One region of the Citrobacter sp. KH_055_1 genome, then DNA from elsewhere that is predicted to be linked to it. Evidence: predicted binding sites of a transcription regulator. Region 1 holds the regulator's gene; each other region holds the start of a gene.

The links. Region 1 encodes CRP, which controls carbon source genes, mostly activating them, when cyclic AMP is high. Its sites were predicted from a motif close to ATGTGANNNNNNTCACAT; they were not measured.
Region 2: a site for CRP is predicted at 2,337-2,354, ahead of epd (erythrose-4-phosphate dehydrogenase). Genes of this name have one in related genera too.
Region 3: a site for CRP is predicted at 2,115-2,132, ahead of AC3ITF_RS07685 (mannitol dehydrogenase family protein). Genes of this name have one in related genera too.

The regions. Positions count from the first base shown of each region.
Region 1 is NZ_CM174473.1:354,260-360,814, reverse strand. Features, by position in the region: gene AC3ITF_RS01715 (NUDIX hydrolase) at 1-594, shown strand, start outside; partial or broken gene AC3ITF_RS01710 (hydrolase) at 630-1,692, shown strand; gene AC3ITF_RS01705 (YheU family protein) at 1,695-1,913, shown strand; gene AC3ITF_RS01700 (phosphoribulokinase) at 1,966-2,835, shown strand; gene AC3ITF_RS01695 (OsmC family protein) at 2,908-3,312, opposite strand; gene crp (cAMP-activated global transcriptional regulator CRP) at 3,622-4,254, shown strand; gene AC3ITF_RS01685 (YccS/YhfK family putative transporter) at 4,306-6,393, shown strand; gene argD (bifunctional acetylornithine/succinyldiaminopimelate transaminase) at 6,493-6,555, opposite strand, start outside.
Region 2 is NZ_CM174473.1:743,435-749,989, forward strand. Features, by position in the region: gene AC3ITF_RS03675 (ABC transporter ATP-binding protein) at 1-448, opposite strand, end outside; gene AC3ITF_RS03680 (energy-coupling factor transporter transmembrane component T) at 436-1,143, opposite strand; gene AC3ITF_RS03685 (ECF transporter S component) at 1,144-1,722, opposite strand; gene AC3ITF_RS03690 (PPC domain-containing DNA-binding protein) at 1,747-2,172, opposite strand; gene epd (erythrose-4-phosphate dehydrogenase) at 2,548-3,567, shown strand; gene pgk (phosphoglycerate kinase) at 3,616-4,779, shown strand; gene fbaA (class II fructose-bisphosphate aldolase) at 4,877-5,956, shown strand; gene AC3ITF_RS03710 (small-conductance mechanosensitive channel MscS) at 6,148-6,555, shown strand, end outside.
Region 3 is NZ_CM174473.1:1,655,302-1,661,856, reverse strand. Features, by position in the region: gene pdxR (MocR-like pyridoxine biosynthesis transcription factor PdxR) at 1-782, shown strand, start outside; gene uxuA (mannonate dehydratase) at 829-2,019, opposite strand; gene AC3ITF_RS07685 (mannitol dehydrogenase family protein) at 2,222-3,688, shown strand; gene AC3ITF_RS07680 (CobW family GTP-binding protein) at 3,808-4,794, shown strand; gene AC3ITF_RS07675 (phosphatase PAP2 family protein) at 4,828-5,541, shown strand; gene mepS (bifunctional murein DD-endopeptidase/murein LD-carboxypeptidase) at 5,955-6,524, shown strand.

The DNA.
Region 1 (6,555 bases):
GCAAACCAGCCGCAGAAAGGACGTTGGGGATTACCAGGCGGCTTTATTGATATGGCACACGATGATTCCACTCGCGCCACAGCGCTGCGTAAACTCACTGAAAAAACTGGCGTTTCACCTTCGTGGCTGGAACAGCTGGACACATTTTCCGGGCCAGATCGTGACCCGCGTGGCTGGAGCCTGACGGTCACCTGGTTTGCGCTGATAGCCTGGGTGGACTGCGAACCGCATATTGCCAGCGTCAGCGATGCCCGCTGGGTCCCGGTTGATAAGCTTGCCGACTATCCGCTGGCCTTCGACCACCAGGCGATCATTGATGCCGCCCTGAACCGGCTGCGGCAAAAAACGAAGTATTCTTTACTGCCCGTTTATTGTTTGCCGGATACCTTTACCCATGGTCAGCTACAGGAAGCCACAGAGGTTATCCTCGGCCAGCCGATTCAGCGCAAAAGCCTGATCCGCCGCTTTGAGGCCTCAGATATGTTTGAAGATACCGGTGAAAGCATGGCCACCGGCACGCGGAAAGCCCGCCTGTGGCGACGTAAACCGGGTGTGGATTTTCATCTTTTCTCACGTAACCTGCTGGCTGAATAAGTACAAAATCACATATTGGCTAACCCGCAGGCTCTGTGCGCGGTATAGTTGCTGTTTTCGATGATTAATTGCTCTGGTGTTATGGTTGAAATCACTCCAACAGAAATGAATCTCCCTGCCGATGATTCGCGAGAATTCCGCCCGATGCGCGGGATCAGTAATCGCCATCTGCAGACCATGCTGCCGCGTTTAATTCGCCGTAAGGTGAAGTTCGACGCCCACTGGCAGCGTCTGGAATTACCCGACGGCGACTTTGTCGATCTGGCATGGAGTGAAGATCCGCATCAGGCGAAGCACAAACCGCGTCTGGTGGTTTTTCACGGTCTGGAAGGTAGCCTGAACAGCCCGTACGCCCACGGTCTGATTGAGGCGGCGCAAAAACGCGGCTGGTTAGGCGTGGTGATGCATTTTCGCGGCTGCAGCGGCGAGCCGAATCGCCTGAACCGCATTTATCACTCCGGTGAGACCGAGGACGGTACCTGGTTTTTACGCTGGCTGGAGCGCGAGTTCGGCCGCGTGCCAACCGCAGCGGTCGGCTACTCGCTCGGTGGCAACATGCTGGCCTGCCTGTTGGCCAAAGAAGGGAACGCTATCCCGATTGATGCCGCGGTTATTGTCTCCGCCCCCTTCGTGCTGGAAGCCTGTAGTTATCATATGGAAAAAGGGTTCTCCCGCGTTTACCAGCGCTATCTGCTTAATCTGTTAAAAGCCAATGCCTCGCGTAAGCTCGAAGCTTATCCTGGCTCGCTGCCGGTAAGCCTGGCACAGCTGAAGTCCCTGCGCCGCATTCGTGACTTTGACGATCTGATCACCGCCAAAATCCACGGTTTTGCCGATGCGATAGACTATTATCGTCAGTGTAGCGCCATGCCACTACTCAACCTGATCGCCAAACCGACGCTGATTATTCACGCCAAGGACGATCCTTTTATGGATCACCACGTGATCCCCAAACCGGAAAATCTGCCCTCACAGGTGGAATATCAGTTAACCGAGCACGGTGGACACGTCGGGTTTATTAGCGGCACGCTGCGCCATCCTGAGATGTGGCTGGAATCCCGTATCCCCGACTGGCTGACAACGTATCTGGAGGCATAATCATGCAGATCCCCTGGCAGGACTTATCCCCTGAAGCGCTGGACAATCTGATTGAAAGCTTTGTCTTGCGCGAAGGCACCGATTATGGTGAACATGAACGTTCGCTCGAACAAAAAGTCGCCGACGTCCGACGCCAGTTACAATCTGGCGAAGCTGTACTGGTATGGTCAGAACTGCATGAAACGGTCAACATTATGCCGCGAAAACAGTTTCGCGAATAACCCGCAGCCGGCGGCTGACTATAATAAAAACTAACCTATCCATGGAGTTATTATGTCTGCCAAACATCCGGTGATTGCGGTAACAGGATCCAGCGGCGCGGGGACCACCACCACCAGCCTCGCGTTTCGTAAAATTTTCGCCCAGTTAAATCTGCGCGCCGCCGAGGTGGAAGGCGACAGTTTTCACCGCTATACCCGTCCGGAGATGGACATGGCGATCCGCAAAGCGCGCGACGCCGGGCGACACATCAGTTACTTCGGCCCCGAAGCCAACGACTTCGGCCTGCTGGAACAAACCTTCAGCGAATACGGCCAGACCGGCAAAGGCCAGTCACGAAAATATCTGCACACCTACGATGAAGCCGTACCGTGGAATCAGGTTCCGGGAACGTTTACCCCGTGGCAGCCGCTGCCTGAACCCACAGACGTCTTATTCTATGAAGGCCTGCACGGTGGCGTGGTGACGCCGCAGCAAAACGTGGCGCGGCATGTTGATCTGCTGGTCGGCGTGGTACCGATCGTCAATCTGGAGTGGATCCAGAAGCTGACCCGCGACACCAGCGAGCGCGGTCACTCCCGCGAGGCGGTAATGGATTCGGTGGTACGTTCAATGGACGACTACATTAATTACATCACCCCGCAGTTTTCCCGTACGCATATTAACTTCCAGCGTGTACCGACCGTCGACACCTCCAATCCTTTTGCCGCCAAAAGCATTCCGTCACTGGATGAAAGCTTTGTAGTGATTCATTTTCGTAATCTGGAAGGCATCGACTTCCCGTGGCTGCTGGCGATGCTGCAGGGCTCATTCATTTCCCATATCAATACATTAGTGGTGCCGGGCGGCAAGATGGGGCTGGCGATGGAATTGATTATGCTGCCGCTGGTCCAGCGACTGATGGAAGGCAAAAAAATCGAGTAAAGCGTGGGAAGTGCCCGATGGCGTTACGCTTATCGGGCCTACAAATCAACATCATCCATCCGGCATCAGGGATTACGCGGCAATCACTTCATAGGAATGGGTAATATTCACCGCTTTTTCCAGCATCAGCGCCACGGAGCAGTATTTTTCCGCGGAGAGATCGACGGCGCGAGACACCGAAGCGTCTTTCAGATCGTTGCCGGTAACGATGAAATGCAGATTAATATGGGTAAACAGACGCGGCGCTTCTTCACGACGCTCGGAAGTGAGCTTCACTTCGCAGTTGGTCACATCCTGACGACCCTTTTGCAGGATCGACACCACATCAATGGCGCTACAGCCACCCGCAGCCATGAGTACCATTTCCATCGGGCTCGGCGCTTTATCACCGGAGTTACCGTCCATCAAGATTTGGTGGCCTGAGGCGGACTCACCGAGGAAGGTTAACCCCTCAACCCACTTTACACGCGCTTGCATATTTCGTAACTCCAATGTTTCAATTTTCCTGACAGATTACGCGTACATAACAATTCTCGCAACGGAAGGCGACCTGAGTCATGCTGAAGCGAGACACCAGGAGACACACGGCGAAAGCTATGCTAAAACAGTCAGGATGCTACAGTAATACATTGACGTACTGCATGTATGCAGAGGACATCACATTACAGGCTGCAGTTCACTTTTTAGCAGCCCCTTTCCCAGGTAGCGGGAAGCATATTTTTGCAACCCCAGAGGCAGCGTCGTGTTCTGACTCTGGAGACAGCTTATAACAGAGGATAACCGCGCATGGTGCTTGGCAAACCGCAAACAGACCCGACTCTCGAATGGTTCTTGTCTCATTGCCATATTCATAAGTACCCATCGAAGAGCACGCTGATTCACCAGGGTGAAAAAGCGGAAACGTTGTATTACATCGTTAAAGGCTCAGTGGCAGTGCTGATCAAAGATGAAGAAGGGAAAGAAATGATCCTCTCTTATCTGAATCAGGGCGATTTCATTGGTGAATTAGGCCTGTTTGAAGAAGGCCAGGAACGTAGCGCCTGGGTACGTGCCAAAACCGCATGTGAAGTTGCTGAAATTTCATACAAAAAATTTCGTCAATTAATCCAGGTTAACCCGGATATTCTGATGCGCCTGTCTTCTCAGATGGCTCGTCGCCTGCAGGTAACGTCCGAAAAAGTAGGCAACCTGGCCTTCCTGGATGTCACCGGTCGTATCGCCCAGACCCTGTTGAACCTGGCGAAACAACCTGACGCGATGACCCACCCGGACGGCATGCAGATCAAAATCACCCGTCAGGAAATTGGCCAGATCGTTGGCTGCTCCCGTGAAACCGTTGGTCGTATCCTGAAAATGCTGGAAGATCAGAACCTGATCTCCGCGCACGGTAAGACCATCGTCGTCTACGGCACGCGTTAACCTCGTCGAAATGGCGCGTTACCTGGTAATGCGCCATTTTTGTTTGCACCGATGTGGCGAAGACTGATTTATCACCCCGAGATCAACTACGCACTACGACAAACGCTGGTGCTGTGTTTACCCGTGGCTGTCGGTCTTATCATCGGTCAGCTTCATCTGGGACTGCTATTCTCCCTCGTCCCCGCCTGCTGCAACATTGCCGGTCTTGATACCCCGCATAAGCGATTTTTTAAACGCTTAGTTATTGGCGCGTCACTGTTTGCCGGATGTAGCCTGATCATGCAGCTATTGCTGGCAGAAAGCATTGCGCTCCCGCTGATCCTTACCGGCCTGACGCTGGTTCTCGGCGTGACCGCCGAGTTAAGCCCGCTGCATGCACGACTGCTGCCCGCCTCACTGATTGCGGCAATTTTCACGCTAAGCCTGGCTGGCAACATGCCGGTCTGGGAACCGCTGCTGATCTATGCGCTGGGAACTTTGTGGTACGGCGCGTTCAACTGGTTCTGGTTCTGGCTGTGGCGTGAGCAGCCGCTGCGCGAATCGCTCAGCCTGTTATATCGCGAACTGGCCGATTACTGTGAAGCGAAATACAGCCTGCTAACCCAGCACGTCGATCCCGAAAAAGCGCTGCCCCCGCTGCTGGTTCGCCAGCAAAAAGCGGTGGATCTGATCACCCAGTGCTATCAGCAAATGCATATGCTGTCGGCGCATCACAACAACGAGTACAAACGCCTGCTACGGGCCTTTCAGGAGGCGCTGGATTTGCAGGAGCATATTTCCGTCAGCCTGCATCAACCAGAAGAGGTGCAGAAGCTGGTCGAACGCAGTCATGCAGAACAGGTGATTCGCTGGAATGCGCGCACCGTCGCCGACCGGTTACGCGTACTGGCAGATGACATTCTGTATCACCGCTTACCAACACGCTTTTCGATGGAAAAACAGATTGGCACGCTGGAGAAAATTGCCAACCAGCACCCGGAAAACCCGGTCGGGCAGTTTTGCTACTGGCACTTTAGCCGCATTGCCCGCGTGCTACGCACCCAGCGTCCGCTGTATGCCCGAGATTTAATGGCCGACAAACAGCGCCGCCTGCCGTTACTCCCGGCCCTGAAAAACTATCTGTCGCTGAAATCTCCCGCGTTGCGTAATGCCGGGCGTATCAGCGTCATGCTGAGCATCGCCAGCCTGATGGGCAGCGCCTTACACCTGCCCAAACCTTATTGGATCCTGATGACGGTCCTGTTCGTCACGCAAAATGGCTACGGTGCCACGCGGGTACGCATTCTGCATCGTTCGCTGGGTACGCTTGTCGGGCTGGTGATTGCCGGCGTCACGCTGCACTTTCATATTCCGGAAGGGTTTACGCTGGCTGCCATGCTGGTCATCACCCTCGTCAGCTATCTGATCATGCGCAAAAACTACGGCTGGGCCACCGTCGGGTTTACGGTTACGGCGGTGTATACCCTGCAGTTGCTGACGCTGAACGGAGAACAGTTTATTGTGCCGCGCTTTGTCGATACGGTGCTGGGCTGTTTGATTGCCTTTGGCGGCACGCTCTGGCTGTGGCCACAGTGGCAAAGCGGCCTGCTGCGCAAAAACGCCCACGACGCTCTGGAAGCTGACCAGGAAGCTATTCGCCTGATCCTCAGCAACGATCCACAGGCCACACCGCTGGCGTATCAGCGTATGCGGGTCAACCAGGCGCATAACACGCTGTTTAACTCACTGAACCAGGCGATGCAGGAGCCAGGATTTAACTCACATTACCTGGCCGATATGAAACTGTGGGTCACGCACAGCCAGTTCATCGTCGAACATATTAATGCGATGACCACGCTGGCCCGGGAACACACCATGTTGACGCCGGATTTGGCGCAGCGGTATCTGCAGTCCTGTGAAATTGCGATTCAGCGTTGTCAGCAGCGGCTGGAATATGACGGGCCGGGGAGCTCCGGTGATGTGAATATTCTCGAGTCGTCGGAGATGCTGTCCCACGGTCCATTAAGTACCCTGGAGCAGCATCTGCAACGTATACTGGGGCATCTGAATACCATGCACACCATTTCGTCGGTGGCATGGCGTCAACGCCCGCACCACGGTATCTGGCTGAGCCGCCGGTTGCGGGATATGAAAGGTTAAGATCGACTGCCGGATGCGCTACGCTTATCCGGCCTACGAATCACACCTTACCCTGTAGGCCGGATAAGGCGTTTACGCCGCCATCCGGCAATCAACCAATCAGCCCACCACCTTCGCCACCGCTTGCGCAAAGCGCTGCATCCCTTCATCGATATCCGCCTC
Region 2 (6,555 bases), 390 kb from region 1:
GCTGTGTTTCTCCGCCGGAAAGCGTTCCTGGATGGCGATGGCGCAACGACTGGCATTCCGTCAGTGTGAGTGCCGCGTCAATTCGACGCATAATTTCAGCCTCCTGCAGGCAGAGGTTCTCCGGGCCGAATGCCACTTCTTCCTCCACGCTGAATGTGCAGCCAGAAAGCTGCAGATAAGGCGATTGCTGCACCAGTTGGATGGTACACGACTGCTCGACGAGTGACAGTTGTCCGACAGGATTTCCCAGCAACTTTCCTTTCCCTTCAATCTCTCCGGGAAGAAAATCGGGGTACCAGCCTGCCATCAGCTGTGCCAGCGTACTTTTTCCGCTGCCGTTATCACCGAAAATTGCCACCATTCCGGGTTCTGCATAGTGGAAGTCAAAGCAGGCTGGTGGGCGCGTGGCGTGCGTCGGGAGATAGCGAAACTGCTCTAGCGTAACCATATCCACACTCCTGTTTCGACCAGCATGGCGAGTACCATCGTGTAGCGGGCAATGCGTTGTAAGGTGCTGTCCTCCGGTGCCCATAACGTTGTGCGTCTGCGATGCAAACGAAAGGCCCGCATGTCCAGTGCCGCCCCGCGAACCACCAGATCGTTAAGCGCATTATGCGTGAGTGGCACGATCAGCGCCGGCGTGGCGCGCAGCCGTTGATACCAGTGCTCGTCCAACGGCACGCCGCGCGCGCGCTGGGCTTCGTGAATAATCGCCAACTGGCGTTTGAGTTGCTCAACAACCAGCAGCGGGCCTGCAAACAGGTAGGCAACGCCGGGTGGCAGGCGGGAGGCAAACAGGGCGCGAATAAACCGCGATACCGGCACGTACTGCATCCACAGCTGTGACGTTGACACAATTGCCAGGATCCGCAGCCACAGCGTGATGGCATCGGCCCACCGTTGTGGCGTGCGCGGTTGTCCGCTTATCCATTCGGTCAACCAGCCACCGTGGACCAGCCACAATCCAACGCCCAGGGGCACCATCAACCAGACGACATATTTCGCCCGGGGACGCGTGGCTGGCATACAGAGTAAGAACAGGAACACGACCGTGCTGTAAACGGTAAGCGGTATTCCCGCGGGTAGCAGCAATGTGGAACATGCGGCCAGCGCCCACAGGGTTAACGAGGTAAACGGGTGCATTTAGCGCACAGCAGACATCGTTGGAAAATGACGTGTGGTGCGCAATGGAAGCTGGCGCAACAGTACCCAAACAATCACGGCGGTGAGAATTTTATCTACCAGATTGGCGCCAATCACCGTGACAGCCACCGACTCAACCAGACCCTCGCCAACCGAGTGCATCCAGGCAACAAATAAATCAGCGCCGCTGCCGGTCACGCCGCCAAACAAGGTGGTGCGGATAGGCACGGCAACGACAGTGACGGCCAGGGTAATGATCACGCCGCTGAACACCACTTTCGGTAAGGTACGAAACCATCCTGCTCGTGCCAGCCATCCTGCGACCAGCCCGATAACCATGGCTACCGGCGCGAAGGCGGCAGCGATCGGATCGGTGAGTAACCCCCACAGCAGGTTGGTGAGTAATCCCGTTAACATTCCCACAATCGGGCCTAATAGCACCGCGCTGATAATGGTGCCGATGGAGTCGAGAAAAATAGGCAGTTTCACCATGCTGATGAGCTGTCCACCGACCATATTGATGGCAATGGCAATAACAATCAGTACCAGTGACTGGCTGGAAAATTGGCGACGCGCCATAGAAAACCTCTTTAAAGTGAAGCGTTAACGGGATGTGATAACCAGTTCGTCATAGCCGGAAACGACACAAGGTTGGCGGCTAAACGCCAGCTCTGTGAGTTCGCCAATCACCAGTTCCAGCGTGGTGCGCACGGTACAGCCTGGCATCATGTGGCCTCCCAACATCGCGCCCTGTGGGTCAGAAACCGCAAGATGCAGGTGCTCGCCGGTCAGTTCCAGCGTGCCGTTCAGGGAGATAATTTCCCAGGTGCCGGTGAGCAATGTGGTTTCTTCCTGACCCGCGAAGCGTAAGGCAACGTGGGTTAAACTTCCGGTACAACCGGCAATCCAGGCGGCATGTAATTGATGCTGTTGGATAAAATCGTGCAGTCGGGAAAAGACTTCCTGGCCAGGGAGTAAACGCAGCGCATGAAAGCGAGCTGCAGAGGCGTGAGGAGAGTATGTGACCATAGGTTGAGGGACTCCGAGACTCGGACGTAACGCTGATAATATAGACGCTGGCTAGGGTGCTTTCTGATATAAATCAGGATTTGTGACACGGCAACGAAATAATCTTGCTACGCTTATTCGCAATTCAGGAATATGGAATAAATTTAGCGGGGCAGAGCGTTAAAATGTGATGTAAGTCAGATAACGGTGTTCTGTTGCTGGACAATCATTCCTTTTATTCCTTGTTTCGCTTATTCTAGCTGAAGCGTTTCAGTCGATTAAATGTTCGACAATTAATCAAACAGTCGCAGTTTGCGACAGGTAAGGTTTCCCTGAGCGATTTGCTGCATTACTCTGTCAGCCACATCGTTTCTGAGAAATCCTTGCAGGAGACCTATGACCGTACGCGTAGCGATTAATGGTTTCGGTCGCATCGGGCGCAACGTGGTTCGTGCTTTGTATGAATCCGGGCGTCGGGCGGAAATCACCGTGGTGGCCATCAACGAATTGGCGAGTGCTGAAGGCATGGCGCATTTGTTGAAATATGACACCAGCCATGGACGTTTTGCCTGGGATGTTCGCCAGGAACGCGACCAGCTCATTGTTGGCGACGACGCGATTCGCATTCTGCATGAGCGAACACTCGATGCGCTTCCGTGGCGCGAACTGGGTGTTGACGTCGTGCTGGACTGTACGGGGGTCTTCGGTAGCCGCGAACACGGCGAAGCGCATATTGCCGCAGGTGCAAAAAAAGTGCTCTTTTCACATCCTGGTAGTCACGACATCGACGCAACCGTTGTGTTTGGCGTTAATCAGGATCAGCTGCGCGCTGAAGACCGGATCGTTTCCAACGCCTCCTGCACCACGAATTGCATTATTCCCGTTATTAAATTGTTGGATGATGCTTACGGCATCGAGTCCGGCACCGTTACGACGATCCACTCCGCGATGCACGATCAACAGGTTATTGATGCCTATCATCCCGACCTGCGTCGTACGCGAGCAGCCAGTCAGTCGATTATTCCCGTTGATACCAAACTGGCGGCGGGGATCACACGAATTTTTCCACAATTTAACGATCGTTTTGAAGCGATTGCGGTGCGTGTACCGACCATAAATGTGACGGCGATCGACTTAAGCGTGACGGTGAAAAAACCAGTAAAAGCGAGTGAAGTCAACCAGTTGCTGCAAAAAGCAGCACAAGGTGCATTTCATGGTATAGTTGACTATACGGAATTACCGTTGGTCTCTGTAGATTTTAACCACGACCCGCACAGCGCCATCGTTGATGGTACGCAAACGCGCGTAAGTGGTGCTCACCTGATCAAAACATTGGTCTGGTGCGATAATGAATGGGGCTTTGCTAACCGCATGCTCGACACAACGTTAGCGATGGCTGCTATTGGTTTCAGGTAAGGCGCGTGAGCGCTTGCAAAACTTTAAGAATCAACGAGAGGATTCACCATGTCTGTAATTAAGATGACCGATCTGGATCTTGCTGGTAAACGTGTTTTTATCCGTGCGGATCTGAACGTACCAGTTAAAGAAGGGAAAGTAACCAGCGATGCGCGTATCCGTGCGTCTCTGCCGACCATCGAACTGGCCCTGAAACAGGGTGCAAAAGTGATGGTAACTTCCCACCTGGGTCGTCCTACCGAAGGCGAGTACAACGAAGAATTCTCTCTGCTGCCGGTTGTTAACTACCTGAAAGACAAACTGTCTAACCCGGTTCGTCTGGTAAAAGATTACCTCGACGGCGTTGACGTTGCAGCCGGTGAACTGGTGGTTCTGGAAAACGTTCGCTTTAACAAAGGCGAGAAGAAAGACGACGAAGCACTGTCTAAAAAATACGCTGCACTGTGCGATGTATTCGTCATGGATGCTTTCGGTACGGCTCACCGTGCGCAGGCTTCTACTCACGGTATCGCGAAATTCGCTGACGTTGCTTGCGCGGGTCCGCTGCTGGCCGCTGAGCTGGACGCACTGGGTAAAGCTCTGAAAGAACCGGCTCGTCCGATGGTTGCTATCGTTGGTGGTTCTAAAGTTTCTACCAAACTGACCGTTCTGGACTCTCTGTCTAAAATTGCTGACCAGCTGATCGTCGGCGGTGGTATCGCCAACACCTTCGTTGCCGCGCAAGGCCACAACGTGGGTAAATCCCTGTACGAAGCAGACCTGGTTGATGAAGCTAAGCGCCTGCTGACTCTCTGCGACATCCCGGTACCGGCTGACGTTCGCGTAGCAACTGAGTTCTCTGAAACTGCGCCTGCAACGCTGAAATCTGTTAACGACGTGAAAGAAGACGAGCAGATCCTGGATATCGGTGACGCATCTGCACAGCAGCTGGCTGAAATCCTGAAGAATGCAAAAACCATTCTGTGGAACGGCCCGGTTGGCGTGTTTGAATTCCCGAACTTCCGCAAAGGGACTGAAATCGTGGCTAACGCCATTGCCGACAGCGAAGCATTCTCTATCGCTGGCGGCGGCGACACCCTGGCGGCTATCGACCTGTTCGGCATCGCTGACAAAATCTCCTACATCTCCACTGGTGGCGGCGCATTCCTCGAGTTCGTGGAAGGCAAAGTTCTGCCAGCAGTAGCCATGCTCGAAGAGCGTGCTAAGAAGTAATTCAGTTCAGGCGGGGTGACCCGCCTGTTTTTCAGCGCGCTTAAACGCTCGCGAACCTTCTTCAACGGTCGAAGATACAGATACAGGACTACGTAACATGTCTAAAATTTTTGATTTCGTAAAACCGGGCGTCATCACTGGCGACGACGTACAGAAAGTTTTCCAGGTAGCAAAAGAAAACAACTTTGCACTGCCAGCTGTTAACTGCGTCGGTACCGACTCCATCAACGCCGTTCTGGAAACCGCTGCAAAAGTTAAAGCACCGGTAATCGTTCAGTTCTCCAACGGTGGCGCTGCATTCATCGCGGGTAAAGGCGTGAAGTCTGACGTTCCTCAGGGCGCGGCAATCCTCGGTGCTATCTCTGGTGCGCATCACGTTCACCAGATGGCTGAACACTACGGTGTTCCGGTTATCCTGCACACTGACCACTGCGCGAAGAAACTGCTGCCGTGGATCGACGGTCTGTTGGACGCGGGTGAAAAACACTTCGCAGCAACCGGCAAACCGCTGTTCTCTTCTCACATGATCGACCTGTCTGAAGAGTCTCTGGAAGAGAACATCGAAATCTGCTCCAAATACCTGGCGCGCATGTCCAAAATGGACATGACTCTGGAAATCGAACTGGGTTGCACCGGTGGTGAAGAAGACGGCGTGGACAACAGCCACATGGACGCTTCTGCACTGTACACCCAGCCAGAAGACGTTGATTACGCGTTCACCGAGCTGAGCAAAATCAGCCCGCGTTTCACTATCGCGGCATCCTTCGGTAACGTACACGGCGTGTACAAACCAGGTAACGTGGTTCTGACCCCGACTATCCTGCGTGACTCTCAGGACTATGTTTCTAAGAAACATAACCTGCCGCACAACAGCCTGAACTTCGTCTTCCACGGCGGTTCCGGTTCTACTGCTCAGGAAATCAAAGACTCCGTAAGCTACGGCGTAGTGAAAATGAACATCGATACCGATACCCAATGGGCGACCTGGGAAGGTGTTCTGAACTACTACAAAGCAAACGAAGCTTACCTGCAGGGTCAGTTGGGTAACCCGAAAGGCGAAGATCAGCCGAACAAGAAATACTACGATCCGCGCGTATGGCTGCGTGCTGGTCAGGCAACCATGATCACCCGTCTGGAACAGGCTTTCAAAGAACTGAACGCGGTTGACGTTCTGTAATTTACGCCGTTCAACATGACATCAGGCCCGCAAATGCGGGCCTTTTTTATTGTCATTTCTCGCGGTAGTCGACAGAGAATTATGTGATCTATTTGGCAAAAATGGCGTTTATTGTTTACCCTTGTCAAATTGCCCGTCCCGGTGGGGCGGCTTTCTTTCTCCCGTTTGGGTAAGCAAAAAAGGAATAGTGAATGGAAGATTTGAATGTTGTCGACAGCATAAACGGTGCGGGTACCTGGCTGGTGCGTAACCAGGAGCTGCTGTTGAGCTATGCCGTCAACATCGTTGCGGCTATCGCTATTGTCATCATCGGGATGATTGTGGCTCGGGTTGTGTCCAACACCATTAACCGTGTGATGGTGGCGCGTCAAATTGATGCGACCGTGGCTGATTTTCTCTCTGCGCTGGTGCGTTACGGTATTATTGCCTTTACGTTGATTGCTGCGCTGGGCCGCGTGGGCGTGCAGACAGCCTCTGTTATCGCCGTGCTCGGTGCCGCCGGTTTAGCTGTCGGTCTGGCGTTGCAAGGCTCGCTGTCTAACCTCGCCGCAGGCGTTCTGCTGGTGATGTTCCGTCCGTTCCGCGCAGGCGAATATGTC
Region 3 (6,555 bases), 1.3 Mb from region 1:
ACGGTGCCGACATTACGCCTATCGCGGTGGATAATCAGGGACTGTGCACGGATAAATTACCCGAATATGCAACCCAACTTTGTTACGTGACGCCCGCACATCAGTATCCGATGGGGAGCGTGCTTTCAATGGAGCGGCGTCTGTCGTTGCTGACCTGGGCGCAGCGTGTCGGGGCGTACATTATCGAAGATGATTATGATGCCGTTTTTACGTACGGCGAAAATCCCCTCCCCGCGCTGAAAGCCATGGATTATCACGATCGGGTTATCTATATGGGGACATTCTCAAAAACGCTGGGGCCGGGTGCGCGTCTTGGCTATCTCATTTGCCCGGATGAACTGCTCCCGGCAGTGCAGAATATGAAAGCGTTAAACAACAACGGCAGCCAGTGGTTATTGCAACAGTTTCTCGCTGAGTTAATGCAAAATCAGGTTTTTTATACCCACCTCGGCAAACTGGCCTGCAGCTACGCGTCCCGGCTCGCGCTTCTCCGGGACGGTCTTTCTGCGCTGTTCCCCGACGGAAAAATTGACGGCGCAACGGCGGGCCTGCATCTCTCGTTACACATCGATCGCTCGCCCGACGTCATCGCCTTGCTGCAACAGCGCTGCCTGCAGGCAGGTGTTCGCTTTGATACGTTACAGGACATTGAAAATGGTTCAGAAGAAATCTGGCGCAAGGAGAACAACGCCGGGGTGATGTTTTTCGGTTTTGGCGGGTTGCAGTTACCGCAGATCAATAAAGTGCTGAGAGTGCTGGAGCAGGCGTTAATTCAGCCCTGAAGGCAGAACAGGGATCGAGCGACTCGCCCAATCCCTGTTGATGCCATTACAGCAGATCGCGGAACTGCGTTTGTTTCAGCGCCAGCTCAACGCCACGAACTTCTGCCAGCCCTTTCAGACGACCAATTGCGGAGTAACCCGGATTGGTTTTCTTGTACAGATCGTCCAGCATCTGATGCCCGTGATCCGGACGCATTGGGATAGGACGCAGATCGCCCGCCTTCTTACGACGCTGTTCTTCACGCAGGATCGCCGCCACCACAGAGACCATATCTACGTCGCCCTGCAGGTGAGCACCTTCATGGAAGGTTTTCGGGTTATCTTCACGGCAGGTCGAACGCAAATGCGTAAAGTGAATACGATCGCCAAAGGTTTCAATCATTTTCACCAGATCGTTATCCGCCCGTACACCGTAAGAACCGGTACACATGGTGAAGCCGTTATAGATGCTGTCTACTGTTTCTTTCAACCACTGCATATCTTCAATGGTGGAAACAATACGCGGCAGGCCGAGGATCGGGCGCGGCGGATCGTCAGGATGCACGGCCAGGCGCACGCCTGCTTCTTCAGCTACCGGCACAATTGCGCGCAGGAATACGGCCATATTATTGCGCAGATCGTCTTTACTGATACCGTCATACTCCGCCAGGCGCGCGCGAAACTTGTCCAGCGTATAACCTTCTTCTGCACCCGGCAGACCGGCGATAATATTGCGAGTCAGCTTCTCTACATCGGCTTCGCTCATGGCATTGAAATAATCCAGAGCCTGACGCTGTTCTTCTGCGGTGTAATCCGCTTCCGCACCGGGGCGTTGCAGGATGTGCAGCTCAAAGGCCGCAAAGGCAATTTGATCGAAGCGCAGGGCTTTAGAACCGTCCGGGAGCTGATATTCAAGGTCAGTGCGCGTCCAGTCGAGGATCGGCATGAAGTTATAGCACACGGTATCAATGCCGCAGGTCGCCAGATTACGGATACTCTGCTGATAATTAGCGATCCACGTTTGATACTGTCCAGACTGGGTTTTGATGTCTTCGTGAACGGGAATGCTTTCCACCACCGACCAGGTCAGCCCCTTTTCAGCCAAAATAGCCTGTCGCTTTTGAATCTCTTCTACCGGCCACACTTCACCATTAGGAATGTGGTGCAAGGCGGTCACAACACCGGTTGCGCCAGCCTGACGCACATCATCAAGCGATACCGGATCGTTAGGTCCGTACCAACGCCAGGTTTGTTCCATTGCTTCACCTCACAAGTTGTTATACCAAATTAAGTTAGCTGCATGACGACTACCATACAGGCATCGGGTGGATGATCAACAGAACGCCGATGATTGATTGATCCAGCTCACATTCCCCGGATAAATAAGGCACACCAATTTAACTTGCTGTCATATAACTTTATACTGCCATTGTTAATTAATGGTTAATCAGGTGTATTTAATGAAGACAATTGCCTCGGCTTCACTCCCCAAAAATGTACAGATGCCACTGTACGATCGCCAACGCTTAACCTCGCGGATCGTACATTTTGGTTTCGGTGCTTTTCACCGTGCTCATCAAGCATTGTTGACCGATCGCGTACTCAATACGCAGGGAGGAAACTGGGGGATTTGTGAGATCAGCTTGTTCAGCGGCGATCGGCTGATGAGCCAGCTTCGTGAGCAGGATCATCTGTATACCGTGTTAGAAAAAGGTGCTGACGGCAATCAACCGATAGTGATAGGTGCCGTTAACGAATGCCTGAACGCCACGCTGGATTCGCTGGCGGCCATTATTGAAAAATTCTGTGAACCGCAGGTGGCGATTGTGTCGTTAACCATCACGGAAAAAGGCTACTGTATTGATCCGTCCACCGGGTCGCTTGATGTCACAAACCCACGCATTATTCATGATTTGCAGTCGCCGGATGAACCGCACTCAGCGCCGGGCATTATCGTCGAAGCCCTGCATCGCCGACGCGAACGCGGATTACCGCCGTTTACCGTACTCTCGTGCGATAACATCCCGGACAACGGGCATGTGGTGAAAAACGCGATCCTGGGCATGGCGCAAAAACGTTCGCCTGAGCTGGCGGCGTGGATACAACAGCAGGTCAGTTTTCCGGGCACCATGGTCGACAGAATTGTCCCTGCCGCAACCGACGAATCGCTGGAAGAAATTGCCCAAGCGCTGGGCATCGCTGACCCCTGTGGCATCAGCTGTGAGCCGTTTATCCAGTGGGTGATTGAAGACAATTTTGTCGCCGGCCGCCCGCAGTGGGAAACCGCCGGTGTCCAGATGGTTGATGACGTGCTGCCGTGGGAACAGATGAAACTGCGGATGCTAAACGGCAGTCACTCATTTCTGGCCTATCTTGGCTATCTGGCCGGGTTTCAGCACATCAGCGATTGCATGCAGGACAATGCCTTTCGTGAAGCGGCTTACCGTCTGATGATGACGGAGCAGGCCCCCACGCTGCACATCACTAACGTCGATCTAAATCAGTATGCCGAAAGCCTGCTGCAACGTTTTGCCAATCCAGCACTGAAGCATAAGACATGGCAAATCGCGATGGACGGCAGCCAAAAATTGCCGCAAAGAATGCTGGAAGGGATCCGCATACATTTATCACGGCAAAGCGACTGGCCTCTGCTGGCACTGGGCGTTGCGGGCTGGATGCGCTACGTGAGCGGCATTGATGATGCGGGTGCAGCCATTGATGTGCGCGATCCGTTGCGTGATAAGATCCGCGCGCTTGTCGAGCACAGTTCCCTATCAGAGCGCGTCAGCGCACTGCTTTCCCTGCGCGAGATTTTTGCCCCCGATCTGGTGCAGAATCCGCAATTCGTCGCAGCTATCGAGCAGGCCTGGCAGAATATTGCGCAATATGGCGCGCATCAGGCCGTCATGCAGACGTTAAAAAATTAACAATTTCTGCCATTCAGCGGGACGAAGCGCACCTTCGTCCTCTCTGCCCTTCTCTTTTTATCCTTTTTTCGCCAGGATTGTTGAACGCTATAACAGCATTTGATGATTCTGGAGCCAACGTGACCAAAACCAACCTCATTACCGGTTTTCTCGGCAGCGGTAAAACCACCTCTATTCTTCATTTACTCGCCAACAAAGATCCCGCTGAGAAGTGGGCTGTGCTGGTCAATGAGTTTGGCGAAGTCGGTATTGACGGCGCGCTGTTGGCCGACAGCGGCGCACTGCTAAAAGAGATCCCCGGAGGATGCATGTGTTGTGTTAACGGTTTGCCGATGCAGGTAGGCCTTAATACGTTACTGCGTCAGGGCAAACCCGACCGGTTATTGATCGAACCTACCGGCCTCGGGCATCCAAAACAGATTTTGGATTTACTCACCGCCCCGGTTTACGAACCGTGGATCGATCTGCGCGCGACACTCTGTATCCTTGACCCTCGCCTGCTGCTGGATGAAAAAAGCGTCGCCAATGAGAATTTCCGCGACCAGCTGGCCGCCGCTGACGTTATCGTCGCCAACAAAACCGATCGCGCTACGGCTGAAAGTGAACATGCCTTGCAAACCTGGTGGCAGCACTACGGCGGTCACCGTCAGTTGGTTCATGCCGACCATGGACACATTGACACGCAGTTACTGGATTTACCGCGTCTGAATCTGGCTGAGCTTCCCACAAGTGCGGCACACGCCCACCAGCATGCCGACAAAAAAGGGCTGGCGGCACTGAGCCTGCCGGCACAGCAGCGCTGGCGTCGTAGTCTCAACAGCGGTCAGGGGCATCAGGCCTGCGGCTGGATTTTCGATGCGGACACCGTGTTCGATACCATCGGCCTGCTGGAATGGTCGCGTCTCGCGCCGGTAGGTCGCGTAAAAGGCGTCATGCGAATCAAGGAAGGATTGGTACGCATCAACCGTCAGGGTGATGACTGGCACATTGAGACCCAAAACGTCGCACCTCCGGACAGCCGTATTGAACTCATCTCGGACACCGAGACTGACTGGAACGCGTTACAGGGTGCATTGTTGAAGCTTCGTTTAGACGCTAACGCGTAAGGTTGCCTGCGATTTTGGCAATGGTGAACGACGATGAAAACCCGATACCCTTTTATTCTCCTGCTTAATATCGCAGGTCTGGCGCTGTTTCTGTCCTGGTATATTCCAGCCGGACATGGGTTCTGGTATTCCATCGATTTTGGTGTTTTCCATTTCTTCAACCAAAAACTGGTCGACAGCCCAATGTTCCTGTGGGTTGTCGCTATCACCAACAACCGCGCGTTTGACGGCTGCTCGCTGCTGGCAATGGGTGCCCTGATGCTGAGTTTTTGGCGCAAAGAAACCCCGGACGGTCGCCGCCGTATCATCGCAATTGGTCTGGTGATGCTGCTCACGGCGGTGGTATTAAATCAGTTAGGCCAGGCGCTTATTCCGGTTAAACGCGCCAGTCCAACGCTGATGCTGGATAATATTCATCGTGTCAGCGAGCTGCTGCATATTTCAACCAAAGATGCGTCAAGAGACAGCTTCCCGGGCGATCACGGCATGATGCTGCTTATTTTTTCCGCATTTATGCTGCGGTATTTCGGAAAAGTCGCAGGATTAATCGGCCTTATTATCGCTGTGGTTTTTGCCTTTCCTCGCGTAATGATTGGTGCTCACTGGCTTACTGATATCGTGGTCGGTTCGATGACCGTCGTTTTGATTGGCCTGCCCTGGTGGCTAATGACACCATTAAGCGACCGTTTGGTCACCCTGTTCACGAATTATCTCCCCGGTAAAAACAAACATTTTTTAAACAAATAACGCAGAGTAATTAACATCATCAGGGATACTTCTGATTCCCTGATGATATCTGACGATAATCTCTCTTGCTGACTGTCATTCTCTTGTCATCTTATTCCTGTTTAAAATGAATGAATTGCGTGTTTTTCAGCCTAATTGTTCTTAATTTAGCCAATGCCGTTTATTCACTTTCTGTATCAATTTTTCTTATAAGAAATCACGTAAAATCACTCGCAATGACTGTGGCGATCGGGTAATCTCGAACTCGTTTTGCCTCGCGAGATAATTATTCTCTTTACGAATAAATTTGTGCGTTCTACCACAGATTTGACCATAAAGAATTGTCTCATCGTGCGTAGGTAATTAGTCTCGTCACGTTTGGCATTTTTTATAACGATATTTATCGTTAAGGACTTCAAGGGAAAACAAACAACATGGTCAAATCTCAACCGATTTTGAGATATATCTTGCGAGGCATACCCGCGATAGCAGTTGCGGTTCTGCTTTCTGCATGTAGCACAACGAACACCGCCAAGAATATGCATTCTGAGACGCATGCTGTGGGCAATGGAGATAACTCTTCACTGCAAGCCTCTCAGGATGAATTTGAAAGTATGGTACGTAATATCGATGTTAAATCTCGTATTATGGACCAATACGCTGACTGGAAAGGCGTGCGTTACCGCCTTGGCGGCAGCACTAAGAAAGGGATTGATTGTTCAAGTTTTGTACAGCGTACATTCCGTGAACAATTTGGTTTAGAGCTTCCTCGCTCAACCTACGAACAACAGGAAACGGGTAAATCCGTTTCGCGCACCAATCTGCGCACCGGCGATCTGGTTCTGTTCCGTGCGGGCTCTACGGGCCGTCACGTCGGTATTTATATCGGTAACAACCAGTTTGTACATGCCTCGACCAGCAGCGGCGTTGTTATTTCCAGTATGAACGAGCCTTACTGGAAAAAGCGTTACAACGAAGCCCGCCGGGTTCTGAGTCGCAGTTAATTCGTTTGGCAGCTATCCCTTGGCTATCCTG